3 regions of the Aminipila sp. genome follow, and region 2 is predicted to be linked to each of the others. Evidence: riboswitches for the same ligand, from Rfam matches in the RefSeq annotation. Region 2 holds a riboswitch; each other region holds the start of a gene.
The links. Region 2 has a riboswitch for cobalamin ahead of RTW14_RS10965 (enhanced serine sensitivity protein SseB C-terminal domain-containing protein). Riboswitches for the same ligand answer to the same signal wherever they lie in the genome.

Region 1: linked by a shared signal. The riboswitch ahead of RTW14_RS09340 (immunoglobulin-like domain-containing protein) and the one ahead of RTW14_RS10965 (enhanced serine sensitivity protein SseB C-terminal domain-containing protein) in region 2 are both predicted to bind cobalamin.
Region 3: linked by a shared signal. The riboswitch ahead of RTW14_RS15190 (diphthine--ammonia ligase) and the one ahead of RTW14_RS10965 (enhanced serine sensitivity protein SseB C-terminal domain-containing protein) in region 2 are both predicted to bind cobalamin.

The regions. Positions count from the first base shown of each region.
Region 1 covers NZ_DAMBYD010000006.1:27,779-38,850, forward strand. The annotation lists gene RTW14_RS09330 (lactate utilization protein) at 1-185, opposite strand, end outside; gene RTW14_RS09335 (EGFR-like transmembrane domain-containing protein) at 371-745, shown strand; gene RTW14_RS09340 (immunoglobulin-like domain-containing protein) at 863-8,485, opposite strand; cobalamin riboswitch at 8,728-8,928, opposite strand; gene RTW14_RS09345 (FAD-binding oxidoreductase) at 9,056-10,525, opposite strand; gene RTW14_RS09350 (cation-translocating P-type ATPase) at 10,664-11,072, opposite strand, start outside.
Region 2 covers NZ_DAMBYD010000007.1:71,865-82,936, reverse strand. The annotation lists gene RTW14_RS10975 (ABC transporter ATP-binding protein) at 1-693, shown strand, start outside; gene RTW14_RS10970 (hypothetical protein) at 671-1,465, shown strand; cobalamin riboswitch at 1,561-1,770, shown strand; gene RTW14_RS10965 (enhanced serine sensitivity protein SseB C-terminal domain-containing protein) at 1,935-2,672, shown strand; gene RTW14_RS10960 (S-layer homology domain-containing protein) at 2,816-8,245, shown strand; gene RTW14_RS10955 (nucleotidyltransferase family protein) at 8,577-8,873, shown strand; gene RTW14_RS10950 (HI0074 family nucleotidyltransferase substrate-binding subunit) at 8,860-9,249, shown strand; gene addA (helicase-exonuclease AddAB subunit AddA) at 9,240-11,072, shown strand, end outside.
Region 3 covers NZ_DAMBYD010000011.1:94,935-106,006, reverse strand. The annotation lists gene RTW14_RS15200 (hypothetical protein) at 1-445, shown strand, start outside; gene RTW14_RS15195 (leucine-rich repeat domain-containing protein) at 1,098-1,658, shown strand; cobalamin riboswitch at 1,822-2,035, shown strand; gene RTW14_RS15190 (diphthine--ammonia ligase) at 2,205-2,858, shown strand; gene RTW14_RS15185 (nitrogenase component 1) at 2,921-5,200, shown strand; gene RTW14_RS15180 (nitrogenase component 1) at 5,166-6,503, shown strand; gene RTW14_RS15175 (peptidase E) at 6,524-7,138, shown strand; gene RTW14_RS15170 (PF20097 family protein) at 7,152-7,403, opposite strand; gene RTW14_RS15165 (serine hydrolase domain-containing protein) at 7,738-8,829, shown strand; gene RTW14_RS15160 (histidine kinase N-terminal 7TM domain-containing protein) at 8,968-11,072, shown strand, end outside.

The DNA of each region.
Region 1 (11,072 bases), on a different contig from region 2:
CCAGTTTCCAAAAGCGTCATGGAATCCCCTACTCCTACAACAGATTTTTCCTCAATAAGTTCTTTAATAACTTGAAGTAACTCGTCCTCATCCTCTACATAGATACCTTTCATATTATTTCTTTGCAACGCATTGAGAGCTTTTTCAACTTGTTTATCAATAAACCAAGAAATGTTTTTATCCATTATTTTTCCTCTTACTTAATCTTTATATTCTTTATATTTTACATCTTAGCACAAAAAAACATCAAGAACAACCGTTCTTGATGTATCTAATTTGCTGCGCTGTATATTAGTCGAATCCTACCCCTATACATTTTAATCAATTTGCTGTAAAATATATATATAAGTTTATAAAAGGAGTATACAATATGCACATAACAACATGGATTATAATTTTAGTAGTCTTAATCTTAGCGATTATAGGTCTTATATTCTACTTACGTTTCAGAAGAAAAAAACTTTATCAAATGTTTGAGCAAGTTTTTGAATCATCTAAACAAGCACCCAAACAAAAGAAACATAACTTTATTCTTTTTATGTTTAAAGAAAGTATTATTTCTTCAAAAAACAAGAATGCTAATCCTCAAAGCAGGATTAATAACCCAAAATTCTTAGAGTTGCAACTCATCCAAATGGGGAGCATTCTAAAAGACCCATCAAAAGTAACAGATAAGAATATGAAGCGAGCACTTCAAATGTATGATGCGTACTTTCAGTGGGAAAAGTCAAAGTTTAAACAATAAATATCGGCTGTCAAGACAAATTGGCAGCCCTTTTTCTATCTTGCATTGTACACTGTAAAAGACCTCCTTTTGCAAGAAACATTTATATATGTTATTCCTGCAAAGGAGGTCTTTTTATTACTTAACTTCTATGAAGTTTTTTATCATCTGCGCGATTTCTGCTCTTGTTGCGTTTCCTTTTGGATCAAGGACATTGTTTCCTTTTCCCTTCATAATTTTTTTATCTAACGTCCATGTTACAGCTTCTTTAGCCCATGTCGATACCTTTTCAGAATCAGTCATATTTTCTATTGCTGCTTTGTTTACTTCCATATTTAATTTCTTAAATTTAGCATAGTTATAAAGCATTACTGCAACTTGCTCACGGGTAACATTTCCTGTAGGCACAAATAAATTCTGGTTCATGCCTTTTACAATTTCTTTTTCTGATGTCCAAATAACAGAAGATCCATACCATGCATCTTTCTTAACATCTGCAAATGAGCTTTCTGCCTTTGCCGTCTGTTTTCCTTCTGCATTGTAAATAATCGTTGCCAGCATAGCTCTTGTCGTGTTATCATCTGGCTTAAATGATGTGGCACTTACTCCGTTCATCAGGTTATTTTTTACTACATAATCTACTGCTTCAGTATACCATGCCCCTGCTTTCACATCCGTGAATTTTAACGGTTCTTCATAACCTACTGCATAATAGGAGAAATGGCTTGTTGTAAATTCAACATTTCCACTGTTGTATTTTGCATCAAATAGTTTTTCCATTGTTCCATCCTGATTGATATAGTATACAACAATACCTTCTGGTTTTTCATTTGCCTGAAGCTTATATGGAATAGAAATAGTGATTTTTCCTGCAAATTGAGAAACTTTATCGTTTCCAGAATGCATTGTAAAATCAAATACAGGCCTGTTACCTATCTTTTGTTCTATTTTGTCTTTTATATCCTTAGAAATCTTCTCGTCCTTCATAATGGATTTTTGTAAATCCGCTTTTTCAGCGGATACCTTTATATCTCCCTTGATATTTTCTGCAATATTTTTCAAGGTTTCTCTATCCATACTGATGTTTGCAAGAGGCGTATTCACCATTACTGCATCCACATTTTTATTTAATTCTGTAACGGATACTTTAGGAATAGTTGTTTCTACTTTTGTGGCTTTGTCATCCGCCTTTACTTCTATAGACACTTTTTTAATCAGATTCGTTTTGCTTTCTGCTGCCTTTTTCAGCATATCTTTTATGGCAGAAGAAATATCCTTATCGGATATAGTTGCAGCAGCTGTTCCATTTCTATCTATCTTGGCTTCCGCTACCACTCTTCCTACAGAGGTACCTTTTTTTTCTTCTGTAATCTTTACGGATTTACTTCCCCCCATAGCTTCTATAGCGCCTGGGTCCTTTGTCCAATCATTTGTATAATACCATACTAGTTTATCTCCATTGGCAAGTGTGTAATCTTTCAGTCCCACATTCGGCACTTTTTCGTTTACCTTGTATAGCCATCCGGAATCAGGTCCATTGGTAAATTCAGCTAAAGTTTTACCCTCTTTATTGGTGATGGATGAAACATAGTTTCTGTTTGCTCCTACATAAGTAAATCCTGCATCATTTAAAACCTTCACAAAAGCATGATATACTTTTGCATCTTTTTTCAAAGTAACTGAAGTTGTTGGAATCCAGGTGCCCTTATCGGCTTTCATGGCAAAGGAAACCGTTATTTCCTTACCCTCTTCCGGTTTTATTTCTGGCTCGTCTGGTTCTCCTGCAATGGTTCCATTAGCATAGGCTACAGTTTTAGCTGTTTTACTGAAGTCGTAAACGTTGTATGCTTTACCTGTATCCAACACATTAAGTACAGATATTAATCCAAGCAGCCCTTGAGATGTAGACAAATCATTGTAATCTTTATCCTGCTTATGACTAAAACCTTTGCTGTCCTTTGTTTTGTATAAAAGCATTCCGTCAAGGAGACTTTTTTCATTTTTTATAAATCGATTGTCATTTGCTGGATTAATTCCCATTTGTGCCAATGTTATAATTGCCATAGCATCAGAATTGGAATTTCCGTAGCTTCCGTAGTCACCCTGCATAGCAGATAGTTTTTCAATTGCTGAATCCAGAGCTTTCTTTACGTCAGTTCTGTCATAATATGGTGTCAGCCCCTGCATCATCATTGCTGGGTAATCTATGCCAATAGTCCAGTTTGCATCCAGATTTAACTGCTCTATCAAGAATTTTATATGAGCACTTTCCTGCTGTTCTGTAGAGTAGTCACCCTGCCTGAAAGCAGATAATACATAAGGAGCTATCGTTCTATACGCTTTCTTCTGATCATTATTCATGCTATCAATATTAATATTCTTTAGCTTATCCACAGCGCTGAATTTTGTATGGTTTACAGTCCAAAGTTCTGTTGGATTATAGCCCAGAGCACTTAAACCGTTTATAGCATTTGCCTGAATGTTGGCATTCTTTACTGCTTCTGAATCGCCTTTTACAGACATAGCAATCATTTTATTTATAAATGCCTGTTTTGCTTCCTTTGAAAGCATATTTCTTGTATCTGGCTGATAGTTTTTATAAGCCTCCATTCCTACTGCATTCCAAAACTTCCCGCTATCTATTCTTCCCCACCAGGAGGCATCTTTACCTGCATAGCCTGCAGTAATAGCGTTCATAAATGCAAGTATTCCGGCTTTAACTTTTCCATCTGGATCTGCAAGAACTGTTACGTCAAAATCCTTGCTGACACTGATATTATCTTTGAAAAGTGTTACTTTCAGCTGGCCCACAGCGTTTTGTGTTCCTGTGGGACGAGAAACCTTAGCACTCAGTCCGTTGACGGTTATAGCAGAATTACTACTAGACCAAGTAACACGAATACCACTATCCTTATATGCACTATTTTTATCAAACTCATATAGGTGTAAGTCATCCATTACTGCAGCTAGATCTGCTGATTTTTGACTATCTTTACCATCTTTATAAGCTGTTATTTTTTCACTTCCAATTGTGGCAAGAGCTTCATTTAGCGTACTTGTTATAGCCGCGTTCTCTTCCTCTGTAAGTGGATTAACCTGAACTACAATTGGCTCCAGGTTCATGTTTTCAGGCATAGGTCCAGGAGGCAATATGCCCCTCTTTGATTTTTCTTCCGTATAATAAGAGAACATAGGCGTTAACTTTACAGTTGTTTTTACAGTAGGTCTTATGATTTCTGCCTTATAAACTGCGTTTAGATCGTTCTGATCTACAATGCTTTCACTTGGAATTTTAATGATTTCTGGATGATCTGATACCCACTCTGCGATAATTTCTGTCTCGTTATATTTTTCATCCATATCCAGTTCATTTGGAAGTAAAAGCGCCCATTTAATATCGTCTTTTGTATCATTTTCTCCCTTTATCTTTTCAAAAGTTAAACCTTTCGCAACCTCCTCCATATATTCTTTTTTATTCTTCATGTGAGCTGGAACTTTTACATCAACCGTATGATTCTGCGTTTGATTTCCAACAGTTAATTTAAATACAGCCTGTCCGGTTACTTCAGTATTACCATATGTGATTTTGCCGTCAGCATCAACAGCACTGTTGGAAGAGCTTTCAAGAGTTACTTTAATCTCCGGGTTGTCTATAATGGCTACGGCTTTTGTAATCAGAATTGTATCCAGTTCATTTGAATTAATCAGATACATCTTGCTTTCCAGATCAAGTCCATCATATTCAACTGGAGCAAGTGCCTCAGTTGTCAGCTTTGCTTTTGCTTCGTTCAGACTTTTCTCAGCTTCATCATTTGTCAGTGCAGAAACGTTTACAGTAAAGTCTTTGCTTTCGCTCACACTACCACAGGATATAACTGCCCTTAGCTTAACCGTGTGATTCTGTGAATCTCTGATAATTTGTCCCTTATTTGTTATAACGGAAGAAGTATCTGACTCCCATTTAATCAGGGTTTTTCCACTTGCTCCCTGAGAAGCTAACCCTAGAATTTCTGAAGAGGTTGTCCCATCCGTATTTAGACCATCTATCGCCAGAACATTCTTATCCTGTTCCACCAACTCACGCATCTCTGCTTCCGTCATTGCACCAGACACCGTGACTTTACACCATGCAGGTTGCATATCTTTGCCATCACAAGTGTGGTCAGACATGATAAAGAAAGTTCCATTTTCTATAAATTTAAGAGTAAAGCTGCCGTCAACATCGCTTTTTACCATAGCCACAATATTATCACCAGACAACTTGCCATCTTTGTCCATCACACCTACCTGTACATCATCAGCAGGGGTTGCTTTTGTTTCTTTATATCCCTTTGCCTTCATTAAATTCAAAGTCAGAGAACCGTCCGTTGTAATTATATCAGAAACGAAGTTGCCATCCTTGTAAAAATTAGCTACAGGATCTCCATTATTATCTTTGTAACAAAAGACATGTACCACATCATTGTCTTTTAGTTTCGCTGAATTAGCATAGTCTGCACTATATACACCATTGATGTAATGACCAAAAAAGGTATTTGTTACATCATGTTGAAAAAGCTTGGTCAAAACCCCATCCATATAGTTTTGAGCTGAATCGGATGTAAATGCATCCCCATACTTTTGCTTATGAGCCATAACTGCCGCATCTAAAACGGTAGGGTTCGTTGATGGACTTCCTATACCAAACTTGGCTGCATAACCTGCCTCTACTTTCATTGGAACTGGCTGCACCTCAAAATTTCCATCATAAGAAAAAGCAAAATTGATATCCGCACTGGTACCGTAAGGATCTGGTTCCCCGCCTGTACCTTTTACCGTATAAGTAGCACTTACCTCATTTTTATAAAAATCCTTGAAAGCTTTGTAGGCTTCTTGATCTTCTGAAGCGGCATTTTTTGCAGCTCCATATTTTGCCCAATATTTCCCAAGCTCTGAGTGTGTAAGCCATGCAGTTATGGTTATCTGCTTGTCTTCTGGTACCTTCCCAATCAGCTGAAGCATTTCATTGGAAATCGTATTTTCCTGACTGGATTTAAAGGTACGATATCCTCCGCTGTACACCATCATTGGATCGTACCCCGGGTATTCATCGGCAATCAGACCAATTGCAGAAGTACTAATATTGTTACTGAATACTGGCTTGCCATCCTTTAATGTAACATTACGGAATGGAGCAAGATTTTCGGTTATATTATCTGCCGTATTCTTCGTACCATTCAATAGGGCTGTGGCATAATCGTCTTTTGCCTTACCCATCAGTTCTGTTGCATCCGCAATGGCTTTGTCCAGTTCCTTCTGCTCCCATGGGGCAATCTGGAAAGTAAGTTTTTTACTGGCGCTGATACTTTTGTCACTGACTTTAGTCATACTTACTGTTACGTTGACCGTTGCTGGGCTTTGGCCTGGCAGCGGGCGGTATACATTGATTCTAGGATATCCTGAATCAGCATATTTTGAATCGGAAATGGTAGCAGTAAAATCATAATTTCGCCGTGTACTGCTCTCAGAGTTAGGATCTGTAATCTTTGAATCAAACTCCAGTCCCGATTCGGCATCAAACCAGTCTCTAGAATGCTTTAGTATCATCACATCACTACTGACCGGACCTATGATTTTTTTGCCTGTAGAAACCAGAGTCAGGCACCCTTCAGTATAATGTTTATCCAGCATTGCCTGCATTTTTCCCTGTTCAGATAGAGATTTACCATCCCCCTTCACTTTCAGTATAATGGTTTTTGTGCCAGTGATGCCTAGTGCTTTTGTACTCTCAGCAGAAACCGTAAGAACAACTTCCCTATCCTCTGCCTGATGCTTGACTGTTGCCACAATCGGATTGTCACTACCAAGCTCTCCTTTGGCAATTTGTACTACACCGGTATCACTGCTGCTCCACGTGAGATTTGCAAGCAAATTGTTTTTTGTATCACGTTTACGCACGGGTAAGCTTAATGAATCCGTAACAGCTTGTTGATCTGAATTATTCTGCTTTATACTTTCCCAATCAATTGTATACAGCACCGCTTTATTCAGCCAATCTTTCACTTGACCTTCATCCCAATCCAGTCGTGCTTTTACTGTAATCTCTTTACTGACATTCCCTTTAGAGAGAGTCAGCTTAATGTCATTAATAAAAACGAAGGCTGTACTGTAACCCAGTGTTGACGGGTCCTGATAAAAATATGTAAGTTCTCCATTTGCCCCTATACTTCCCACATCCGCTCTTGCAGGTGTACCCGGATTTATTAGTTTTACATTAACCCCTGTAATGTTCTTCTTTTCCAAAGTACTATTTATAAAAGTAATAAAATTTGTATCTGTACCATTCTTTGGAATCATGTTATTAGATAAAATCTGAATAGCTTTATCTACAGTTTCTTTATCCTGGCTGTCACTTCCGGCTGCTACTGTAAAAACAAAATCTTTTATTTTCTCTATTCCATTCTTAGATACGGTAGCCGTCAGAGTAACTTTTGTATCTGCATCAGGAGGATTAATAACACCATCATGGGAAATAATTGCTTCATTTCCTGACTTCCATGAAATGGCTGTACCATTGATTCCAGTGGATGGAAGGGTGAGATTAATCTTTACTGGATTTGAAGTATCCATAGTCAAAGCGTCCACTGCTGCTGCCACTGCATCCTCGTCACTCATGGCTGGCTGCTGCCACTGATGAACAGGATATTCTCCTTCAACCGCTATGAACTTAGATTCCTGTGGAGAATTTGCCCCATTAATCAACATAACAAAGTCTGCCGTTTTCATGTCTGCAGCAGTCTTAACTTCATTAGTACCTGAAATTGAAGCTGTACCTCCAAAGCCTTTTTCTGCTGAACCCTCCAACCAGTAGCAATCACTAACTTTAGTAGAGATACCATCTGGATATCCAGCCAGTGCACCCACATTACTGCTTCCTTTAACACTTCCAACATTGTAACTATTATGCAAGCTGGAAGGATAGATTTTAGCTATGTAACCTAAAAGTCCTCCCACATGAGAACCTGAAGCACTAATATTTCCACTATTATAACAGTAACTGACATCAGCAAATTTAGCGTTTCCAATGATACCACCTGCCATCATTTTTCCTGACACAGATCCTACATTGAGAGAGCCTAATATCTTAACCTTGTTATTGGCATTACCCTCTGTGCCGCCTACAAGCCCGCCTACAGTTGTTCCGTCCTTTGCACTCACAGCAGCATAATTGGCACAATTCACAATCTGACTGCCACCATTGGCACATCCAACAACTCCTCCGCTGTATGTAGCTCTGTCAGCATTGGTGGTAATTTTCCCTTTTACTGTGAGATTTTTTACAATACCTCCAGAACCCAGGTTTCCAAAAAAGCCAAGGTATTTTCCTTCATAATTGATATAGATGCCGCTAACAGTGTGACCCTTCCCATCAAAGGCTCCAGTATAGGGCTTTTGACTATCAACGCCTGTACCAATTGGTGTCCAAGGGCGGCTTTCCCCACCCATATTAATATCAGCACCCAGAACGGCACATAGTTTCAGATTTTTATTGGCCTCCTCTGCAAACCATGCCAGCTCATCGGCAGTCTTTATGACATAAGGGTTTTCATTACTCCCGTCACCTGCTGAAGGTTCACTAGTGTTACCAGAGCTGCCCGTTGTGACTTCATCTGCATACACATTTATGTTACCGGCTTCTGGTATACAAAAACCTGTAAAAATTATGGCAATGGTTAATATAATCACTAGCGCTTTTTTTACTTTATTCATTTCAAAAAACATTGCTTCCTCTTCTCCTTCTATTATTCTTATCTATATCATCGCATAATGCGTTATATTTTTTAGATTAGATAAAACCCGTATTCTCCCGAAAAAGTAAAGCACCAGCCACACAACTATATTTTGAGCACAAAAAAACTGTAGTAAAAAAATACTACAGTCCGTTTTTGCTGCAAATAAAAAAACCATGTATCACATCTAAATATGTACATATTAAATCAGTATAGCCGATTTCCCGCGGAATACTACTTTATTCATTTTATGCAGGTCTTCTGGCTCACGTATCATCACTTTTCTAACCTTCCCAAGATTCTCTCAGTGGTATTTTAGAAAAATTCCTCGTTTACAGCGGCGGGACCGCGCAGGTCTCTCACCTGCTTCCCTCTTAGCCATCCTAATTTATAAGTTAAACAAATTAAAACAGAACATAAAATGATTTATTAAATTATTTTCCAATTTATATCTACTTATAGGTTACCATTAAATAGGGTTAGTGTCAACAGCGTAGCGACTGCTTATGACTGCAAATATACAAGTAGTTTCAGTACCCCATTTTTACAAATCCATTTGATATTATCTTTCCTTCTTTGATACATATCGGAATCCTCTATGGCTCATACCATCTGGTTGGTTTATCATACCTTCATCATCCTTCATTAATAAGTTTGATATAGGTGATTTTGAACGGTTATGGCAACTTGCTTTAATACCTTGTGGAAATGTAAAAACATTTAACGGATCATATTTTCTTTTTATTTGTGTTAATTCATTTACATGATTCCCATAGTATTCTTCTAAATAATTTGGAAGCTTTCCATAAGGAAAGTTCACGTATGAGCCTGTAGTGACTGCTTCAAGATATGGAAATTGATTACTGATCCACTTCCTGTTTTTACTTGCATATTTACGTTCTTCCCATATAGACTCCAGCCAAATGATAAAATGTGCCTTGCGATAGAAAAAAGCTGTATCATCTCTTCCGACCTCTGCAACTCTACCCCCAAGTGCATACATTGAAATACCAGCAAATACAGACCCTTGAGGGCGCGCTTTGATTAATCCTACAATTTCTGATATTTCATTACAATTAAAGTATCTTAGAACAAAACGGCTTACGGATTGAAATTTTTCTGAGGAAGGATATACACTACCAATAATGGTAACCGCTTCCAGAAAAGTAACATACTCAATATTGTATTCTGCCCCTTCAAGTGCAAGGAAATCAGCCATCATTCGCTTTGCATCTTTCGGTTCACCATAGAATATCCCTCTTACCAGCATAGCCAAGCCATCACTGACAGAGTTATAGATTCTGGAAATCAACGTAATTCTATTATCGGCAGTTCTAAGCCATTTCTGCCAAATATGAAGAAATTCTTCTTGCTCTTCTGAAGTGACATTTTGATAATCTATTTCGATAAGGGTAACTTTATTAACTCGTGGAGGAAGTTTGAAGGTCATCGATACAATGACACCAAAGTTTCCGCCACCTGCCCCACGGCAAGCCCAAAAAAGATCGGAATTATTTATGCGGTCTGCTTCAATAATTGCCCCTTCATAATTTACCATTTCTATTTTCTCCAAGCTATCACAACCCAGCCCAAGATAGCGGCAGGAAAGTCCCCAGCCTCCACCCAGAGAATATCCGCTTACTCCAACGGATGGGCAGGTGCCACCTGGAAAAGGATATTTCTTTGAGGATACATATCCATATACCTGCTTGTTGGTTACCCCACTCTCAACATATAACTTTTTTTTACATTCATCAATCCTCATATGGTTCATTTCGCTTATATCAATAACTAAAGTACAATCTCCATTTGAATATCCTTCGTAATTATGACCTCCACTACGTATGCGAATCCGTACACAATGTTTCCTCGACCAAATCACTGCATTTGATACATCCCGTTTATTCTTACAATATACTATAATTAAGGGATATTGCTGTATTGCTCTGTTAAAGCCTTGTCTGGCTTCACTATATATAGGCTCAAATGGCGTAACAATGCATCCTGTCAAACCATATAAAAAGTCATTCATAAATATGCCTCCAAATTTTTAAATAATAAAATAAGCACAGTCATTCAGCTTATTCTATTATATGAAGCCACATTGTCCGCTGTTAAATTTCAGCGCCACCTAAATTCTGCATACGGACACAATTATTTTGACCCAGCTCTATCTTTTAATAATTCTTTTTACAGCTTGTACTACTACCAGAGGAACAAATGCTAGTATTCCAATAATTGCCATTTGATTCCCTGTCAAATCTGCCACTTCGAATAATTTATGCAACGGCTCTAGTACCAGTACAGCTGATAACAGGAGTGTACCAGCAAAGAAAGCCATGAAACTAAACTTATTCATAAAGAATGTTTTAAGGCTTAGCGGTGCATCAGTGCGGCAGTTGAAACCATGCACTAAGCGGGCTAAACTTAGAGTTGCAAAAGCCATGGTCATCCCAGTTTCATGTCCAGCTGCTTCGGTGCCAATATGATAGGCTGTCATGGTCACTATGGCTATCACAATACCTTGTAGTAAAACTTCAATTGCAAATCTTCGGTCCATTATAGGTTTTGATACATCA
Region 2 (11,072 bases):
GTAACGAAATCTTTTAACAAAGGAAAAAATATAGCACTAAAGGATTTTAATATGGAGCTGACGTTGGATAAAGGCATACATGCATTAGTAGGACCTAATGGAGCAGGGAAAACCACCATATTAAAAATATTATGCGGATTATTATATCCTACGAATGGTTGTGTTTTGATTGATGGAAAATCACTGGATGACAAATGGGCAAAAGATAACGTGACTATGATTTTGTCTGGAGACAGATGCTTATACTTTAAGAATACAGTTTTTGAAAATATGATGTATTATAGTATTTTACAGGGAAATAGTCCAGGTGAATCGAAAGCTTTAATTTATGAGTATGCAGAGGACTTTGGAATCCTTGATTACTTAAATAGACTAGTTGAAGGTCTTTCTTCAGGAGAAAAGAAAAAAGTCTGCATTTTAGCTGGATTATGCGCACAATCAAAGATATTATTGATTGATGAACCAACGTGGGGGCTGGATATTGATTCGGTTTTAGTATTACAGGAGTTGTTAAAAAAGCTGAAGGAAACAAAAGACGTATCAATAATCATCTCCTCTCATGATGTGAATTTTCTGTCTGGAGTTGCAGATGATTACCTATTTGTGAAAGCTGGTCAAAATAGGGGAAGAGTAACAGAACATTTAGAAGTAAAGGAGCTAATAGAAAATTATGAGAAAATTTGTATCTACTAACTTAACTCCTTGGGTATATGAACTAAAGTATGACTTGTTCCGACAATTTAGAAGTAAGATAGCATTGCTAATAAACATTCTTGCAAATATTGGGGTGTATGGATTAATTGTACTTGTTAATGACAGCAATGCAATATCCGAATGGTATGATGTCAGTGCTGCCAACGAAGGTATGTTAGTGTTAATTGGATATACATATTGGCAATTTAGTTATTTCATTATACAAGTAAATGTTTTCAACATTAGCGGTGAGTATTATAGCGGGATACTTGAGTCAAAATTATTAACAAAAAGTAATTTTATATTTTTAATGTTTGCAAGGATTATATCCAATCTTGCAATCTGTCTTATTGCTCAGTTATGTGTCGTTGTTTTTGCTAGTTTATTCAATATTATAAACATAACGCACATAGTTAAATATTTATTTAGCGTACTAATCTATGCCCCGGCTTTATTAGGTATATTTGGTTGGGCAGTAATTTTTGGCGGCATTACTTTAAAAATTAAAGTAATGGGACAGTTTATGTATGTACTTTCGGGAATCATGCTTATATTTTCAAGCGTATATAATATAAATTCCAATTATATACAATACTTATTTCCCTTTGCGTTAGGAATAGATATTTCGAGAGAAATATATTTGAATTTATCCGTTAGTATATATGAATGGCTTCAGTATATTAGTTTAAATGTGTTTTATTTATTTGCGGGTATTGTAGGTTTTAATAGACTTTTAAAAAGCAACAAAAAAAATGGATGTTTTAGTGCATAAGAAGGAAATTTACCATAACAGAAGTAGTCATTGGCATATTGACAAACTGAAAATTTGTTGTTAGTATAAATTCAATAGTGAAAAAGTGAATATTGGGTAATAATGTATTTTATGTTCCGTTAGTAGTAAAACTGCTAATGGCTAAGATGGAACACCGGTTAAAGTCCGGGACGGTACCGCCGCTGTAAGCGAGGAGTCTGAGCCTTAGCCCTGAAAAAAGGGCAGTCACTGAGTGAAAACCTTGGGAAGACTGGCAAAAGATGATGATACGCAAGTCAGAAGACAAACATAAGTTTTAAACATACCTCGGTTAGGGTGAAGGCTTGATTATAACGTGCTTGTTTTTTATAGCACGGGTTTAGAGTACATTAAAATAGACAGTTAAAAACGGAGCTGTGACTTATTTAAGTCACAGCTCTTTTTGGTTCACAAGATATTTTATATATGCAAGCAGGGAGGAAAGAATAACATGGAAGAAAGAAAAACAGAATTAACCGAATTATTTAAACAGTTTATACAGGAGAAAACTCAAGAGTGTGAGAGTGAATTTTTTAAAAAGCTCAATGAATCCGTGCTATGGATTCCAGATGCGGCTGAAGAACAAGAAGAAGGCCCAAAAAACTTTGCACTGTTAATGACAGGAGACGGAAGAAAGTTTGTTCCTGCATTTCTACATAAGAAATCAAATTTAGGCAGATTTAGACAAGAGCAGCTCGTTGAAATGCCATATAGCAAGCTTAAATATTTAATAATCGATTCCATGGCAGAAATAAATGGAATTGTGATTGCACCTTTCGAGGAAAATATAGTTTTAGATAGAAAGATAATGGAAATCATTGATGCACAGACCATGGGTATGACCTTGCGCAGAGAACAACACGTAGGAAAAATAAAACTCAGAAAACCCGAAACAGTGCCCTATGGCTTAGAAGATACTTTAATGCAATTCTTTGAGAAAAATATTGAGGTGGAGTCTGCATGGCTGCTTAAAGCTATGAGTGAAAACGAAATCTATGAACACTGGATGCTGCTGATAGATTTTTACGGTGAAAAAACACAGTTATTCCCATTAGTGGCAGAGATTATGAAACCCTACATGAAACCGGGAGAAATGTTTGAATTGATACAGAAAAGTCCTGATTTTATCACCAATGAAATAGAACCTGCCAGGATATATACCAGAATCAACAATAAAAATTTATTTTAAGGAATGAAATCAATAGGTAAACGAGTGCATCTCAGTGAGCAAGCGAGTAGATCCAGTGATTTTAGGACAAATAAAGGAATTTGTAAAAATGTCGAGATATCAGAATTATATGTAGTAAGGTAAAATTAAGGAGGAAAGCTAAAATGGGAAAATGTAAAGGTAGTATTTTTATTAACATTAGAAGGCGATGCCTATCCATACTTTTGGTAATAGTTTTTATTTTGGGAACGTTACCAGATATATCGTGGGCTGATGAATCAGGAGAAGCAAGCATTCCCGTATATTTAACAGTTAGCGCAGAAGGACAGATCTTAAAGGATAAGTCTGGGCAACTAATAGTACAGAAAAAGTTAGACGTAACGGATAAAGATGGTGATAACAAAATCACCATAGATGATGTAATGCTCTGTGCTCATGAGCAGTATTATATCGATGGTACGGAAGGCTATGCAAGTAGTGAAGGCAGTGCAACAAAGCTGTGGGGAATTGAAAAGCAGGATAAGTCTATATTATTTAGGATGAGATACCGTTTTACCTCATTAGTTAGTGACACAAAATTTGAAATTCCAAATCCTAGCAATAATGACGCAAAGAATTTTCAGATTTTTGCCACTATTTGCAGTGAAAAAGATAAAGCTGCCAGTGCGGTTTTTGTTGATAATAAGAGTACTTCTTCCTTTTTTTCGGCAAAAGCTGCTTTACAAACAACGGTTATAAAAGGTAAAGATTTTCCATTAAAATTGGCATATTTTGATTTAGCCAAAGCTAAGTCCGGAAAAGCTCTTACTGGATATGAAGTTATGGCATATACGATGGAAGGTGAATCTGCAGTTGTTTCACCAAGTATCAGTGATAAATCTGGAAATATTATTCTGAATTTCCCAACATCAGGTACTTATGTACTTTCAGCAAAACCATCTGAAACTGCTACGATTACAGCGGCTGCACCGGCATGTGTGGTTAATGTACTAGATAAAGCACCAGAATTCAGCAAAGTTGAATTAGCTTTGAAAGAAGATATGAGTTCACCGTGTATGTTGAGCCCTATTTTTGACAAAGAGTTGAAGGAATACAGCCTGACAATTCCTGAGGATGTAAGTGACATTTATTCTTCAATTTACATGGAAGATAATATAGAAGGTTTAGGTTGGATTTATGGAAGTTTTGCAGATAATAAATGGACTAACAATGGACTTGATTATTCATATGGAGTGCCTAGTAATATTCATATTAAATCAAATGTAAGTAATATTCGTATTGGAATGGAGAATTCATGGAATCTAAATGAATTTATCAATACATTTACAATTGCAATCAAAAGAAAACCAATTTTTACTAGCTTAACTGTAGACGGATTTGCAAAAGAAAATTTCAATCCATGGGCAAATTCATATGAGGTTTATGTGAAGCCAGGGCAGGAGAATATTGATATAACACCTGTAGCCAAATCAGAAAGCTCTACAATCACTATAGGTGGAAAGGATGCGGTAAGCGGACAAAAAATGGCGTTAACTGCAGATAAACTTGAATTTGATGCGGAGGGGCAGGCAAAAGTTCCGATAGTGATTCATAAAGAAGATGAGAATTATGTAGACAATACATATACTCTGATTTTAAAAAAAGAACTTGCTACGGAAAAGCCAACTATCCTGTTACAACCTGCAAGTGCTAATTATATCCAGAACGATAATGCAGCAGCTCTGGAGATTTATGCTAGTGCAGGAGGAAATCTGCAATATCAGTGGTATAAAAATGAGGAAAACAATAGTGACAATGGAACTCCCATAGAGGGGGCAAATGCTGTTAGATATGTACCGACTACTGAATCAGCAGGAACAGCTTATTACTATTGTGTGGCAACCAATACTGATACAGGGAAAAGTACAGCTTCAGAACTGGTTTCTGTACTTGTAGAAGCAGAGCCTACACCAATTGTTGACTGGGATGTTGAAGTACCAGAGGTTTCAGAAAAAAATAAAGGGTTTTTCGGAGAATATACACATGGATTCTATTATAAACAGGGAGATACTGAGGTAATACCACTTAAGGTAACTGCATCAAGCATTGATTTGGGCGGAAAGTACAGTTATATGTGGACTATACAGAATGGTACTAGTACTAGTCATGTAAACTCGTCAATAACATATACACCCAAAACAGATAAATATTATGGATTGCAGTGGATATATTGTACTGTTACATATACATATAAAGGAAAAAATTATACAACTAGTTTGTATGACAAACCAATTGCTGTTTATGTGGATAAGCCAGATGTGGCATATCCCGAGGAAGTTTTAAAAGCATGGAAAGGCAGTGGAACGGAGGAAAGTCCATGGCAGCTTGCCAGTCAAGCAGATTTAACGAAATTAAAAGATTTTGTTAATCAGGGCTACAGCTTTGCAGATATGCATTTTAAAATGACTAGCGATATTGTGCTTGATACTGACTGGGCTTCAATAGGCGGTGGCAACGGTGATGATAAAGGTGTAAGTTTAAAACCGTTTTCTGGAGTGTTAGACGGAGGCAATTTTACTTTAACATATGCGGAGGGTGCCAACAAACCTTTATTCCGCTATGTTCGTGAGAGTACCGTTTGCAATCTTAAAATTTATGCACCGTATTTTAAGGGATATCTCCTTGTTTCGGATTATGTGGTCGATTACGGAGAGGACGGAGATTATAATATAGGAACTGGCGGTAGCTACGCAAAAGGATGCCCTGATACAATAAATATTCAAAATGTTACTGTTAAAAGTGGCTCAAATTTAAGAGGTAGTGGTTTCATTGACGGAGGTGCTTCAGGAGGAAATACGGTTAATATCACAAATTGCGTCATTGAAAAAGGCGTTACTATGGGTAAAGACAAGGAAACCGGAGAAATTGTGGGAAATGTAGCATCATTTGCAGGACGAATAAGTGGCACTATTATTAATTGTGTAAGCTATGCAGATTTATATAGCACGGGAGCTGCCAGTGGTATTGTATCAGGTAAGAGTCAGAGCATGGGGCCGTTCAGCTTGATGAATTGTGGTTTCTGCGGAAGTATTACCTCTACTGGTAGTTATGTGGGTGGAATTATTGGAAAAGGATATCAGGCAGACTCAGCTCCAAATACTCTTTGTGTAACAATTCAGAACTGTTATGTAGATGCTGTAGTGAAGGGAGCAAATAATGTAGGAGGTCTCTTTGGAGCAGAACCAGGATGTATTCAAAACTGGTCAAATTCATATATAAGAAATAATCATTTTTATGGTACTGTGGAAGCAACTGATGAGAATGCAAATGTAGGAAGTATCATTGGATATATGGCGTCATTAAATAAATGCAACGTGATTGAAAATAATTATTATCGGGAAAATTGTGGTGCACAACGTGCAATTGGTGGAGTTGGATGTGTGGATACAAGTTGCACCACTGTAAATAAATCCAATAATCAAGTTAAGTATATTGATACAAGTAAAAGCATGGAAGGTGTACCATCTGGAGTTGCAAAAACAAATTATAACAGAACAGATGATCCCATGGGTGTAGATTGTGTGAAACTAGCAAGGAAGGCCACTACATCTGAAATGGCAGATGGAACAATTACGGAGCTTCTGAACAAGGGAGAAGGCAGCCTGAAAAATTGGGTTAATGGGAAAAAATATCCTGAAATCAGCAAGGAGCCTGTGGCGTATGCCCTTGAACTTTTGGGGGAGTATAAAAACACATATTACATAGGGGATACACTTGACTTGTCAGGAATGTCCTTTATTGCAAGTTTAAGCGATGGAACAACGAAAAGGCTTTCTTCTAAGGACATAACGATTACGGGTTTTGACAGCAGCAAGAGGGCTGTACTGACACTGGTTGCGACATACGGAGCGGCACAGATGGAATTTCCTGTAACAGTCCTTAAAGCACCGGTACAGGAAGAAAATACTATAACTGTTTACTTTACTTTGCTGGGTGATTCATCTCATGGAGAAGAGGGTGAAAAGCACACATTGAAATCTAACAATCTGGAAACATGGATTGCCAAAACAGCTTATACAGTGGATGTAAATGCCAAGGTTCGTGATATATTTGAAAAGGCACTAAAGGAAGCGGGGATGAAGTGGCAAAACCCAACAGGAAATTATGTTTCCTCCATTACATATAAGGACGTAAAACTGGCTGAATTTACAAATGGACAACTTTCTGGATGGATGTATACTCTTAATGGAACTCATCCGTCTTTGGGACTTAATGAGCAATTTCTTGAGAATGGGGACCGTATTGTATGGCATTATACAGATGATTATACTAAAGAAGAAGGTTCTGAGAAATGGGGAGGAAAAGCATATAAGCAAGAATCTGAAAACGGTGTAAGTATAAAAGCTAGGGTGTCTGTAAAAGCAACAGTAGATTCTGATGGAAAAGCTATTGTAAAGCCATCGGCAGAAGATATAAAAAAAGCTATAGATGAATTAATAGAGGCTGTGAAGAAAGACAAATCTTCTGAAAAGGAAATAATTATTAATGTAACAAGTGATTCTAAAGCTAAATCTATTGAAACTATTCTACCAAAGGCATCTGTGACAGCACTACAAACCGGTGTTGACAGATTGACAATAAGTACCTTAGTAGGAGAAGTAAGTTTTGATGCAGATATACTGAAAACTTTTGCAAACAGTGTAACGGAGGATCTTAAGATAACTATAGCAAAAACTGATGCAGTAACAGTGGTTACGGGTATATCAGGAGTTACAGAGGAAGCAAAAAATGCACTTGAATCAAAAATTAAAGGCAGACCTATATATGAGTTTACTGCAGAAAAGGGAAATAAAATTATTTCTGAATTGGGAGGGAAGGCAGTCTCTGTAGTTCCATATACACTTGTCAGTGGCGAGCAGTCGGAAGCTGTAGTGGCATACTGGATGAAGCCAGATGGAAGTCTTGAAATAATTAATAATGGTCATTTAAGTGATGACAGCAAGCATTTCATTATGGAAAATAATCACTGGTCAACCTATGTCATAGGCTATAATGAGGTAAAATTTGCAGACACTGCAAGTCATTGGGCTAAAAAGAATATTTTATATCTTGCGGCAAGGGACATTATCAAAGGAAAGAGTGCAACTGCGTTTTCACCAGACAGTCAGATTACTAGGGCTGAATTTGTACAGATTCTTGCCAATATGAGTGGTAACGATTTAAGCAAGTACACAGATTCTGCGTTTAGTGATGTGTCTGAAAAAGCATGGTATGCAAAAGCAGTAGCATGGGCTGTTGAAAATGGCATTGCAGGAGGAACAGGTAATGAAAAGTTTTCACCTAATGCCAATATTACAAGGCAGGATATGTCGGTAATGATTTCAAAGTATGCGGCAAATGTTTCAAAAAAATCCCTTGCAAATACAAACAAAGCAGTACAGTTTGCTGATGGTTATGAGATAGCAAGTTATGCAAAGGATGCAGTCACCTCTATGCAGAAAGCAGCCATTATAAGCGGAGAGAAAAATAACTTAGGTTCATACAGCTTCAATCCAAAGAACAACGCCACAAGAGCAGAAGCAACTACTATGATTGCAAATTACATCAAACAATAAGTAAAGAATAATCTGAATAATAACTATCCAAGCACCTTAAGTTTGCATTTTGCCAGCTTAAGGTGTTTCTTATATGCACATAGATAAGAAAAATGGTAGAATTTATACCTTAAAAGTGCAGAAGTGTATGGAATTATGGCAAGAATCGTTATAGTCTATTCAAATTTTATGAATTATATATTAATAAGGCATTCTGAATTAGGATTAAGTTACATTGTGATAGCTTAATTTCATATAAATACAAATTATTGTTGAAATAACTGAGGATTCTTTATAGAATAGAGAGAGGTTAGTTTAAAATTGAAAGAAGCTTAGGAAAGTAGGAATTAGAGTGTTTGAAAAAACAGGGATAAAAGACAATGTGACAGATGAAATTTGTTCTTTGGCAAGAAAACATGGACTGAATAAAGTAATCTTATTCGGCTCAAGAGCAAGGAACGACTTTAAAGACAGAAGTGACATAGATCTTGCAGTATCAGGGGGAGATATTGCATCCTTTATGCTGGACATAGAGGAAGATGTCAACACTTTGCTTTTTTTTGATATTGTAAACTTAGATGGACCTGCAGACCAGGAACTATTAAAATCAATCCATAGGGAAGGGGTACTTATATATGAAAAAGTTTGAAAACTTTTCTAAGGCATTAAGCAATTTAGAGGATATTTTTAAGTATGATGAACCTTATGATAATGTTGTCCTGACAGGATTAGTGGCACTTTACGAAATTTGTTTTGAGCAATCATGGAAGGCTATGAAAGAAATACTCGAACTTCATGGATATGAAGAAGGAAGAACTGGTTCACCCAAAATGATTATAAAGACTGCCTACAATGCAGGAATGATAAAGGAAGAAGAAACATGGATTCAGGCACTGGCTTCTAGAAATAATGTTTCTCATGCCTATAATCAAGAAATCGCAAGGGATATAGTCTTAAAAACAAAGCAGACTTATGTAAAGATGTTTAAGGAATTAAAACATGAGATTTTATCTAAATGGCAATAAAAGCAAAGGTTAGGTTAAGTATGAAATGGACTGAAAAGCAGGCGGAAGCAATAGAGCTTAGAAATAAAAATATGCTAGTTGCGGCAGCAGCAGGCTCGGGTAAGACGGCTGTTTTAGTCGAAAGAATTAAACAGCTAATTATAAATGAAGGTGTTTCTGTTAATGAAATGCTGGTTGTTACATTTACCAATGCTGCAGCGGCAGAAATGAGAGAAAAAATAGTCCAGGCTGTGACCTCTGAAATTGAAAAAAATTCAGGGGATACAGTTTTTTTGCGTAGACAGTTAAACCTTATATATAAGGCAAATATAAGTACCTTCCATGCTTTTGCATTGGAGGTTATACGGCGGTTTTTCCATGTTATAGGAATTGATCCGAACTTTAAAATCTGTGATGAGGCCCAACAGATTATTCTTCAGGCACAGGCTATGGATAATTTATTTGAGGAAATGTTTGATAAGGGCGGTCATGAATTTATTGAATTCCTAAATAATTATGCTTCCACCAAGAATGAAAACTTGGTTAAGGAAATGATTTTGGAAGTGTATAAGACCATTCAAAGCGTACCTGAACCATGGGAATGGCTGGACAGAAGTGTAGAAAATCTGGTCATGGATGAAGAAAAATTCTTACAGTCAAAAATGTTTGAAGAAATAAAACAACACATAAAAAAGGAACTTTTTTATGCAAGGGCAAATTATGATAAATCCATTGAAATCTTTGAAGAGGCGGGAGCTGTGAAGTTTGCAGTAAAATGCAAGGAGGATTTTGTCTCAATAGACGAAGCAATAAATATTTTTCAGGCAGGAGATTTTGATCAGTTTGGTGAGACACTTAGTAAGATTTCATATGTAAGAATGGTAACGACTAAAGATGAAAAAGAGGCTTTTGATGAAGTAAAAGAGTTTGCAGGAATATACCGTGAGCGTTGTAAAGATGCACTTAAGGGAATAAAGCAAGACTATTTTATGCGGCCTTTAACGGAACAAATCGCGGACATGAATAAGGTTTATCCTCATGCTGAAACTTTGGCAATGTTAGTAAAGAAATTTAGTGAACATTACAAAGAACAAAAAGAAGAAAAGAAGCTAATAGACTTTAATGATATAGAGCATTATGCTTTAGAAATTCTGGAAAATGACCAGGCAGCGGCAGAATATCGAGATAAATTTAAGTATATTTTTGTAGATGAATACCAGGATAGTAATGTGATACAGGATACCCTGATTACAGCTATAAAGCGTGATAATAATGTGTTTATGGTTGGTGATGTAAAACAGAGTATTTACAAATTCAGGCTTGCAGAACCTGAGCTTTTTATGGAAAAGTATGAGAACTTTAAGAAAGAAGAAAATGAGCTAGATGCAAAAATTGATTTAAATTTTAATTTTAGAAGTAAAGGGAATGTGATAAAGGCTGTCAATGATTTGTTTTCCAAGCTTATGGCAGGATATGATGCGGAAGCAGCACTGTATAAGGGGATTTCCTATGAAGGAGAGTTTGACTACCTGGCTGAACTGCATTTAGTTGACCAGAAAATAACAGAAGATATGGAGGTTGACGAGGAAATAAGAGAACTGAAATCGGCAGAAATGGAAGCTTTTATAGCAGCCAGGCTGATAAAGGAGTCCTTGGGGAAAATCATATTTGATGTGAAGAAAAGTGTAGAAAGACCCATGACTAAACGGGATATAGTCATACTTATGAGAGGGCAGAAGAACTATGCTGATAAATTTCAACAGGTGCTTATGCAGATGGATATACCCTCACATATTAATGATAGTGATGGATATTTTGACACGTTGGAAATTCAAATCTTTCTG
Region 3 (11,072 bases), on a different contig from region 2:
AAAAGAGTTTGAAGAGCTAAGTGTGCCTATGATTGATATGGGGAATGAGCTATTTTATTCCCAATCCAAATTCAAGTACATAAAGCAAGATTTATATCTACTGCTGCCTATTGATAAAAAAACCATAGATGATTTGACAATATATTTTTCTAATCTTGATCAAGATAATGAAAAAGCAGTTAAAGAGTGCTTGATGAAAAACCAAAATAAGTATATTGAAAAATTATGGAAGGATTGTGAATTTAATATTAATAGAGGAGATGGTAATAAACAATTAATAGATTTTGATGAAGATGTTCAAAAATATTTGGATAAAATAATTAGATTAAAACAAGATAGTGGCAGAGAATTAATAAGTGATGAAATAAAAGTAGAAATGGAGAGGAAAACTAAGATTTTAATATTCAAGATTTTAAAGCAAGTGTACAATATTATCTCATTTTAGAACAGACAATTAGCAATTAAACAATATTTGTAATTATTGCAAAGCATATAAATAAAACGATTAGTAAAATGTTTATGATGGAAATAAATAAACGGGCTTATGAGATTGCAGTGTAAGAAGGAAAGGCGATAAGGGTCCAGCAACATATCGACTATTACATCAATAAACGTGGCTTATTTGGTAGCTTATTTTATGGATTCTATTGACAAATAAGCTACGGTTTTGATAGTATTAAAATGCATCAAAAGGAAACGAAAAGCGGCGGAAACGTTGAAAAGTGAGCAAAAGTGCGCTGGTATGCTATTAAGTGAAAAGTACAAGCAATTGGCTCATAACCCGGAGGCCTCAGGTTCAAGTCCTGACTCCGCAACCATGATAACATCCCTGAATTCTAACGGATTCAGGGTTTTTTAGTTTTTGGAATTGGGAGCTAAAATTTTGGTTTGACAACAAGTGTACAACAACTGGAGCATAATTGATTTTTAATATATATTTTGACTTAATTATAGAAAATTTTTATTAAAGCTGATAAAATTATCTTATTGTACTACGGTTTTATTTATTATTTGTGGCTCTACAGCGGTCTTAGTGGCTTTGTCCCTGACCTTTTGCCTGTGTAGTCCAAATCTTTCACTTTGGGGGAATATATCGCATGATTAAAAGGTCTTTGCTTATAGCAGTCTTAGCAATTTTAGTAATCCTTCTGTTTGCACGGGACGTCCAATCAACTCCCCAAACTTTAAATGCTACAGAACAGTATTATCGCACTTTTGAAGATGAGAATGGTTTCTGTATCAAAGACAGCATTCTCTATGCTTACGTAGGGAATGAAACTGAAATTACGATTCCTGAAGGTGTTACTGAAATATATGAATCTGCGCTATCATGGGATTTTGACCATGGTGTCAATTTAAAAAAAGTGATTGTACCAGGTACTGTTGAGAAAATAGACCAGGGAGCATTTGCTTTTACTGTGGCTGATACCATTATCATAAAAGAAGGGGTGAAGGAAATTGGAGAGTGGGCTTTTGGGGACAGTTATATAGATGAAATTTGGTTTCCGGATTCTTTAGAGCTAATCGGGGAGCAAATTATGGAAACGGAAGAAGGATTATGGGATACAAAGATTCACGTATCCAAAGATTCAAAGATTGCCTTGTATTTTGAAAAGTCTATGCCCTATGGAAGTGCAGAGTTGATTTATAACCAGTAAATAACCAGTTTCTCGTCCAACTGTAAATGGGCAAATTGCGTTTTCGACTACATAGTTTATAGTATATACACTTTTTACCTATAGACAGTTTATATTGACAGTTAATGGGGAAAATGATAGCATAAAGATTACAATTAAATAGTAAATTTATGTTCTGTCCTGGATAAAAGTTGGTTATTTTTATTATATGGCAGACTAAGAGGGAAGCAGGTAAAAGTCCTGCGCGGTCCCCGCCGCTGTATATGAAGAGTTCCATCAGATTGTATTTGTGAGGCTTTAATCCTCATAAATGACAAACCACTGAGCTATTAGCTTGGGAAGGTTGAAGGGAATGATGACCCATGAGCCAGAAGACCTGCATAAATTTCTAAAGTTTTCGACGGGTCATTCAGAAGACTTGAACAGGATGGTGTATCCACAGTGTTCACAAAAATTAATAATTGCAGAAAAACGGCTGTAACAGTAATGTTACAGTTTTTGTGTGTTAACGAGCAGGATTGTTTGGAGCTTTATAACGAAAATTTATCATAATGGAGGCGAGTGGAATTGAAAAAAAATACAAAATTTACGGCGGCATATAGTAGTGGCAAAGACAGCACGTTAGCTATATATAAAGCAATTGACATGGGGTTTGAACCTCAAAGTTTAATTATGACATATAATGAGGACAAGGATAGAACGTGGTTTCATGGCATTGGCCAAAATATGATAGACAGGCTTTCGGATTCATTACAAATTCCCATAAGGTTAATAATAACGTCAGGGAAAGATTATGAAATGAACTTTGAAAGAGTGTTAAAAGAGGAAAGAGCTAAAGGTGCAGAAATCTGTGTATTTGGAGATATAGATATAGAAGATCATCTAGCATGGAACACAGATCGATGTAAAAATGCAGATTTGAAGCCACTGCTTCCTCTTTGGAAGAAATCAAGAGAACAGGTGGTTTATGACTTTATAGACAGTGGATTTATAACGTACATCACCGTTGTAGATACAGAAAAAATGGATGCAAAATACATAGGAAAACAGTTGACTAGAGAACTGGTTTTAAAGCTAAAGTCTGAGGGTGTGGATGCATGCGGTGAGAACGGAGAATACCATACGTTTGTATGTGATGGACCACTTTTTAGGAAACCTGTTGAATTTAATCCAGGTGTTCCGATTTTTGACGGCAGATATGTAAGAATAGATATTTTATAGATTGCTTATAGCAAAACCCAAAACCCAAAACCAATAAGTCTTTAGCAAGTATGGAGGTAACAATGAAAACTGAAATAGCAATTTATGGAAAGGGTGGTATAGGGAAATCTACTCTCAGTGCAAATATATCAGCGGCACTTGCTGACTCAGGCAAGAGAGTATTACAAATTGGGTGTGATCCAAAGCATGATTCAACCAGACTTTTGCTAAATGGGAGAAGGATAACAACCATTTTAGACTATATCAAAATAACAGGAGCGTTAGATTATAAAAGAGAAGACATATTGTTTGAGGGATATGGTTCTATAGGATGCGTGGAAGCAGGAGGACCTGAGCCGGGAGTTGGATGTGCAGGAAGAGGAATTATTACATCATTTGAACTTTTGGAGCAGTTTCAGGTAAAGAAGGACTATGAAATAGTTCTGTACGATGTTTTGGGTGATGTCGTATGCGGGGGGTTTGCTGTCCCCATTAGAAGAGAGTATGCAGACACTATATTTTTAGTGACCTCAGGGGAATATATGGCTATGTATGCAGCCAATAATATCCTAAGGGGCATAAAGAATTATGACAGTGGAAAGCCCAGAGTTGCGGGACTGTTATACAACTCCCGTAATATTGAAGATGAAGACAGAAAAGTTCATGCCTTTGCAGCAGCAGTTGGCCTGCCAATTTGTGCTAAAATTCCAAGAAGCAATGTCTTTGCAGAGGCGGAAAGAGAAAATATTACGGTTGCAGAACTTATTTCTCGTAAAATGGTTGTAAATGAAGGGGCGGATATTAATCATGAAGAAAAGAAGATTGATGAAATCTTTAAGTCTTTAAGCAGAAATATAATAGAGGGTGTTCCAATGTATAAAGCAAACCCGCTTACAGATGATGAACTGGAATCCGTTATTTACCAGACTGTAAAAGGGGACGACAGAAACCAGTTCAGTAAATGTAATTCAGAGGAAATGGAAGAACCCCTAAAACAACAGCGTATAAGAGGGCAAAAAGAAAAACATTCTGCCGTAGATGAGGCTACATCATTAAACCGGTATTTGTCAAAGAATGTTATAAGAAATGAGCCTCTGCATGGCTGTGCATTTAATGGGGCTATGACTATGAGCATCCATATCCAGGACGCCGTAATATTGGCACATGCTCCTAAGAACTGTGCCTATTTGTCCTATCAAAGTATTAGTTCCTCAGGCCGACGTAGACTTTTTGAACGGGGATCATTGATGCCTGTTTCCATATCACCTAATTTTCAATGCACAGAAATGAACGAGACCGATATGATTTTTGGGGGTATGGAAAAACTTATTGAAAAGATCAAAGATATAAAAAAAGAAAAACCTAAGGCTATCATAATTATCAGCTCATGCCCAGCGGGGATTATAGGGGATGACATTGATCAAGTAAAAGATTTAGCAGATAAAGATACGCCAATACTTACGGTAAAATCTGATGGAAATTTGTCAGGAGATTATTTACAAGGCATGCTCTTATGCTATACTGAACTGGCAACTCAGATCATAGATAGAAACATTAAACCGGAGAAAAAAATAGTAAACATTGTATTTGAAAAGGTTGTTGCAAAAAATACAGAAAGTAATTTTCAAGTTATTGAAGAATATTTAAAGCAAATGAATGTAAAAGTAAACTGTAGGTTTCTTTGTAATACAACATTTGACAAACTGAAAAATTTCTGTAGGGCTGAATTGAATCTACTTGCATATAAAGACTATACTGGTATGATTCTGGAAAAATTCTTTAAAGAAACATATGGCTGTAAATTTTTTGACAAGCAATTTCCTGTGGGATTTGCTGAAACTGCAGAGTGGCTTAAAGAAATAAGTACAGTAATGGGAGAATGGGACATAGCGGCGAAAATAGTTGAAGAAAATACAATCGTTTATAAGGAAAGAATGAAAACTATTAAAGATACGTTAAAAGGCAAAAGACTTATGATTATTACATATAATCATAGTCTTGACTGGATACTGACGGCGGCCATTGATGCAGGAATTATAATTGTAAAAGTATGTATACTCAACTTTTCACAGGATGAGGGATTTAGGACTCAATTGAATCCTAGTTTTGTCATAGAAGAAAATTATGACAAGGAAAACCGGGAGAGCGATATAGAAAAATATGAACCGGATATTTTATTGTCTAATTATGAGTCCGGTAAAGCATATAAAAACTGCATAACCGATACCATACCTATGTGCCCGGATGCAGGTTTCTTTTCAGGGTGCAGCATGGTAGAAAGATGGGCATCTTTAATAAAATTAGATTTACAGGGAGAATGGAAAAAAGATGAACGATTATTTAAAAAATATTACACCAGATAGTTTCTCAGGCATTGTTTTTGGACTAGAAGGAATTTCTAAAGCTATCGTTTTAATCAATGGACCGACAGGGTGCAAGTTCTATCATTCTGCAACTTCAGATAATCAAAATACAAAGCAGTTAGAACTAGATCCCTTAAACTATCCTGAAAAGTGGTATTTCGGGCAACTCAGAGTCCCGTGTACCTATCTGGATAAAAGAGATTACGTGTATGGAAGCAAAGATAAAATTGTAGAAGCCTTAACTTTTTTTAAGAACAATATGGAGTTTGATATAATCTGCATAGTTAATTCACCGGGAGCATCTTTAATTGGTGATGATCTGAAGGGAATAGCAGAAGAACTGTGTGAAAATATTCCCTGCGTATTTATCCAGACACCTGGCTATTCAAAGACAGTATGTGAGGGGTTTGAATATTCATTAATACAATTGTTCACCCAGCTCTTGGAAAGAGGGTGGATAAAGCAAGAAACAGGCAAAGAAAAGCCGGGTAAGAGCCATAAAAAAATTGTGAATCTTATTGGAATCTCCATCATACATAAACACTTTGAGGGAGACATACAAGAATTGAAACGTCTATTAAATATGTGCGGTATTCAAGTAAATGCAGTTTTATCCTGTGACTTAACCATGGAAAGTATAAAGAAAGTAGGAAGTGCAGATTTAAATATTGTTATAAATGCAGAGTACGGACTAAATATAGCAGAGTATCTAAAGCAGGAATTTGGAACACCTTGTTACCTGTGCCAGGGGATGCCCGTGGGATTTAAAGCGGTTGAGAGTTTCATGAAAGATATTTGCAGATTTTTAGAAACGGATTATAAGGGTATGGAAAAGTTTTTGGAGGAAAGTGAAAAAGCAAGAGCCCGGGCATATATATATTTATCCAGATTAAATTCATTAACCGGTCTTCCAAAAGGTGTGCCCTTTGCAGTGGAAGGAAATTGGTCGGAGTGTTATAGCTATGTAACTTTCCTTGTAGAGTATTTTGGCATGGTGGCAGAAAGCATATCTATATTAAATGCTCAGTGTGATTCCGGAAATATGGAGATAAAGTTGAGAGAATTTCTAAAGATTCACAGTATGGAGGAATCACTTCAAAACAACATTTTAGAGACCAATAGTGAACTGGTATTTGCTAATGCTAATACCATAGCAAAGTTAAAACTTAGAGAACTGAGTTTTAGCGGCATAGAAATCTCTTTACCAACCATGGGTTATATAGATGTAATCCCTAAAACACATATAGGAATAAAAGGGGCACTGCTTTTAATAGAGCAGGTTATAAACGGCATGATGTTTTAATAAAGAAAGGGACAGAATTCATGAAAAAGCTATTTTTAGTATCATCTTTTAAGGATGTAGCCGACATATTTGTAAATTTTCACAAGGACTTGAGCGGCAAAACAGTAACCTTTATACCTACCGCAAGCATAGTAGAAAAATTTGCATTCAATGTGACCACAGGTAAAAAAGCACTTGAAAAAATGGGTTTAATTGTTGATGAACTGGAAATATCAACGGCTACAACTGCTGAAATAATTTCCAAAATCAAAAATAATGATTTCATCTATGTGACAGGAGGAAACACCTTTTTTTTGCTGCAGGAATTGAAAAGAACTGGCACAGATAAAGTGATTATTGATGAAGTTAATTCCGGAAAACTTTATATAGGAGAATCTGCCGGAGCTGTGATTACATCATCGAATATTGAATACATAAAAGGAATGGATAGCATAAAAAAAGCACCGAGTTTAGAAAACTTTGACGCTTTAGGTTTGGTAGAGTTTTATACTGTACCACATTTCACCAATCTACTATTTAAGAAAAGGACGCAAAAAATAATGGATACCTATTCTTCCACATTGAACTTATCTCCCATTAGCAATAACGATGCAATATTAGTTAGTGGCAACGAGGTAAAAAAAGAAAGCAACTGAATAATTCGCAACACTATTTATGAATAGCAAATATACCTACAACCTTATTACAGGTTTCACAGAAATACGCATCATTAAATTTTTCGTCACCTAATAAGCTCATATCCGCAGCATCTATGTTTTTTCCATTACCTCTGTCCCAGGCTTTTAGCCCTTTTTTATCAAACTCATTTTGCGGATACCATGTAAATTCCCCGCACATTTGTTTTCCACTAAGGATTATTCCACCTTTAGACATTTCTTTTCCACAAATCGGACAAATCATATTTTACCTCACAATTTATTTTTAGTATCACTTTGCTTTAGATTTTTTATAATTAAGTTTAGCATAAGGTATAATAGGCAAAATTTCAAGATAATCGGGACAATAATTGGAAAAAATCGATTAAGATGCGATTTTAAATGTTTAAAACAAGTAATAAAAAATGATGTATAATGTCAGCCAATGTCGAAAAAGAGAAGAGGACAATAACCCCTAAAGGTTATAAATTAAAGTATAATTATAGTATTAAATAAAGTTTAATGTAATACTGGTAACATTGTATTTACTCGTAAATGAAAATACTTTTTAATAATAGGTGTTTTTAAAGGGGGACATTATGCAGAAATTCATGAAAATATTGCTAATACTTACTTGCGTGGGTATTAGTGCAGCTTTGGTCTATGGAGGAGCATCTAATCAAAAGAGCCCAGAAGAAATTGCAGATGAGTTGTATAGTTCATGCAATAATCCAGGAAATCCTTCAATCAGTGTATTGGTAGCAAAAGATGGTGAAATAATTGTTGAAAAATCATATGGTTTAAGAAATGTTGAGACTGAAGAAAAAGCTACACCAGCAACTAACTACCGACTGGGCTGTATAACTAAACCATTTACAAGTATGGGGATACTAATACTAAAAGAAAGAGGTCTTATTGAATTAGACTGGCCCGTCAATAAAGTACTCACTGATTTCCCAGAATATGCGAAAAATGTCACGATACGAAATTTACTTCAAAATTCTTCAGGGCTGCCTAAATATGAAAGCTTATGGTCTAAAAATGGAGCAACTTTTTATGATAAAGATGTATATGAATTAATAAAAAAGAATGATAAACTTTTGTTTCATCCAGGTTATAGAGTTGAAATAGATAATGATACTAATTTTGCAATACTTGCATTGGTTATTGAAAAAATATCGGGAATGAAATATCAGGATTTTATGTCTGAGAATATATTTAAGCCGCTTGGAATGAACAATACAGTAGCCCTTGTGGAGGGGTACAACACTGTTCCTGAAAGGGCTTATGGTTCAGTCCGAAAGGAACAAGGCTTTGTTGTTGAAGACCAGTCTGCGTACAGCGCTGTACTGGGAGATGGGGGGATATATTCAAATGTTCATGATTTATATCTTTGGGACCAAGCGTTAGAAGGAAATAAAATAGTAAGTGCTGAAACTACAGAAGAAGCAATGAAAACTGACAAAGGTATCAGTGAACCGTATTTTTATGGGTCATACTATAGTTGCGGTTGGCATTTGGAAACAATGTGGGGACATCCAATAATTCAAATAGGGGGTGAAACTATTGGATTTACTGGGCACTATATCCGTGTTCCGGAAAAAAAGGTGTGTGTAATCATTCTTACAAATTATGATCAACATTGGGGTGTCGTAGAAGATGCGGAGAAGCTAGCTAAATCAGTATTATAATATAACTATGTATGTTTAAAGAAAATGGCAACTCACACGAGTTGTCATTTTTCTCTTTTTGAGGAAAATAGTCTTTGGATAAAGAATGCTATGAATTCATATAAATATAGGTTAAAATTAAAGTATGAGGTGATACGTTTGAATATAAATTACTATTTTAGTTTTGTACTTTTTATATCAACATTCGGGTTGGGTTTTATTGGATATTTTGCATGGAAAAGAGAAAAATCATATATTTCTGTATGTTTGCTGACAGTAGCTATTTATCAATTTGGATATGCATTTGAATTATTGTATGCAAATATTGGATGGATCAAATTTTGGATAAAAGTAGAATATTTAGGCATTGTATTTCTGCCGCTGGCATGGTTTATATTTGCACTGAATTTTACTGGATATAGAGATAAAATAAAAACATATAACATAAAATTATTATTCATCATGCCTGTTATTATACTTATTATGAATTATACAAATGATTTTCATCACTTGTTTTATATTAATTTATCTATAAATTATGATGGAATTTTTCCAATTGCAGAAATTGTGAAGGGACCTTGGTATTGGATAAATATTACTTACACCTATACTTTAATGTTTATTGGTCTGGCTGTCTTTATATCTGCTTATTTTAAATCTATACCAATTGTAAGGAAACAAATCATATTGTTGATTATTGCCTGGGTAATTCCATGGATTTCAGATATGATATATATGTTTAAATTACTGCCTTTTGAACTTGATTTATGTCCCCTTGCGTTCACGATTGCCGGGATTATTTCCAGCTTTGCCATATTGAATGTCAAACTTATAAAACTTACCCCAATTGCTATAGAAAAAGTTTTTTCAAATATGTTAGATGGTGTTATTATACTTGATAATCAAAATAATGTAGTTAATTTTAACGATTCTGCACAGAAAATCATTTCTCAGTTAGAGCACATAGATACCAGAGATAAAGACATTGAAAAATCATTGATAGAATATAAAGAAATTCTAAAAGCTTTAAACAATGCGGGGGAAGAAAGCTTACTATTTATAAAAAACGACGAAAAGTTGAAATATTATAAAATGGATGTTAACAATATATATGACAATCTAGCTAAAACAATCGGGAAAATATTGACATTCAATGATGTTACAGAAATAGAACTAAACAGAAAGAAGCTGGCTGATAATTTTAATTTTCTTCAAACCCTTACGGATGCCATACCTAATCCAATTTATTCTAAGGACGAGCATGGGATATATAACCATTGCAATATTGCATTCACAGATTTTCTAGGTTTAAAAATGGAAGACGTGATAGGTAGTACGGCGAACCAGATATTTGAAAAAGATCTGGCAGAAATTTATGTGGGATTGGACAAGCAGATAATGGACAAAAAACAAACACAGGCTTATGAATCAAAATTGCTGCATAAAGATGGCAGTTACCACGACGTGATTTTCAATAAGTCAGTGATTATAGATGAACAAGGTATTAGTAAAGGTTTAGTAGGCGTTATCTTAGATATTACAGAACAGAAAAAGAATGAAGAAAAAATAAATAAGTTATTAAAATTGAAAGAGGCAATGATAAAAATTGGTTACTCAATTAATGAAATAACTAATATTAATGACTTACTCCAGTTAATATTGAATGAAGTAATAACCTGCATAGATCATAGAAGCAGTGGATCAGTACTGATTTTAGATGAAGATAAAAATCTAAATATTGCCGTAGCCAAAGGATATTCTTCAGACGATATGGTGAGCTTTTCCATTGCCCTAGAAGATCATTTTTTATGGTTCAATAAGGGAGAAAAAATTGATAAAACAGTTATTTTAAATGGTATCGACAAATTAGGCGGTGTCCACATGCTGGATACAGTGGAAGGAATATGTATTAAATCTTCAATATGTGCACCTATTATTATAGAGGGTGATTTGTACGGGTTTTTAAATATTGATAGTGAATATGATGATATCTTCAATGAACTAGAAGTTGAACTGATGGAATATATGAGAAATCAAGCGGCTAATGCCATTATAAAGCATAGAATGTATGAGAAAATTCTATATCTATCTAGATACGATAAATTAACCAATATATACAATAGAAGCTACTTTGAACAAATGTTTTATATGGATATCTATAATAATGAAGATAGAAATAAATTTCTTCTAGTTATATTTGACCTGAATGGATTAAAGTCCACTAATGATAATTATGGTCATTTAATTGGAGACGAATTGATTAA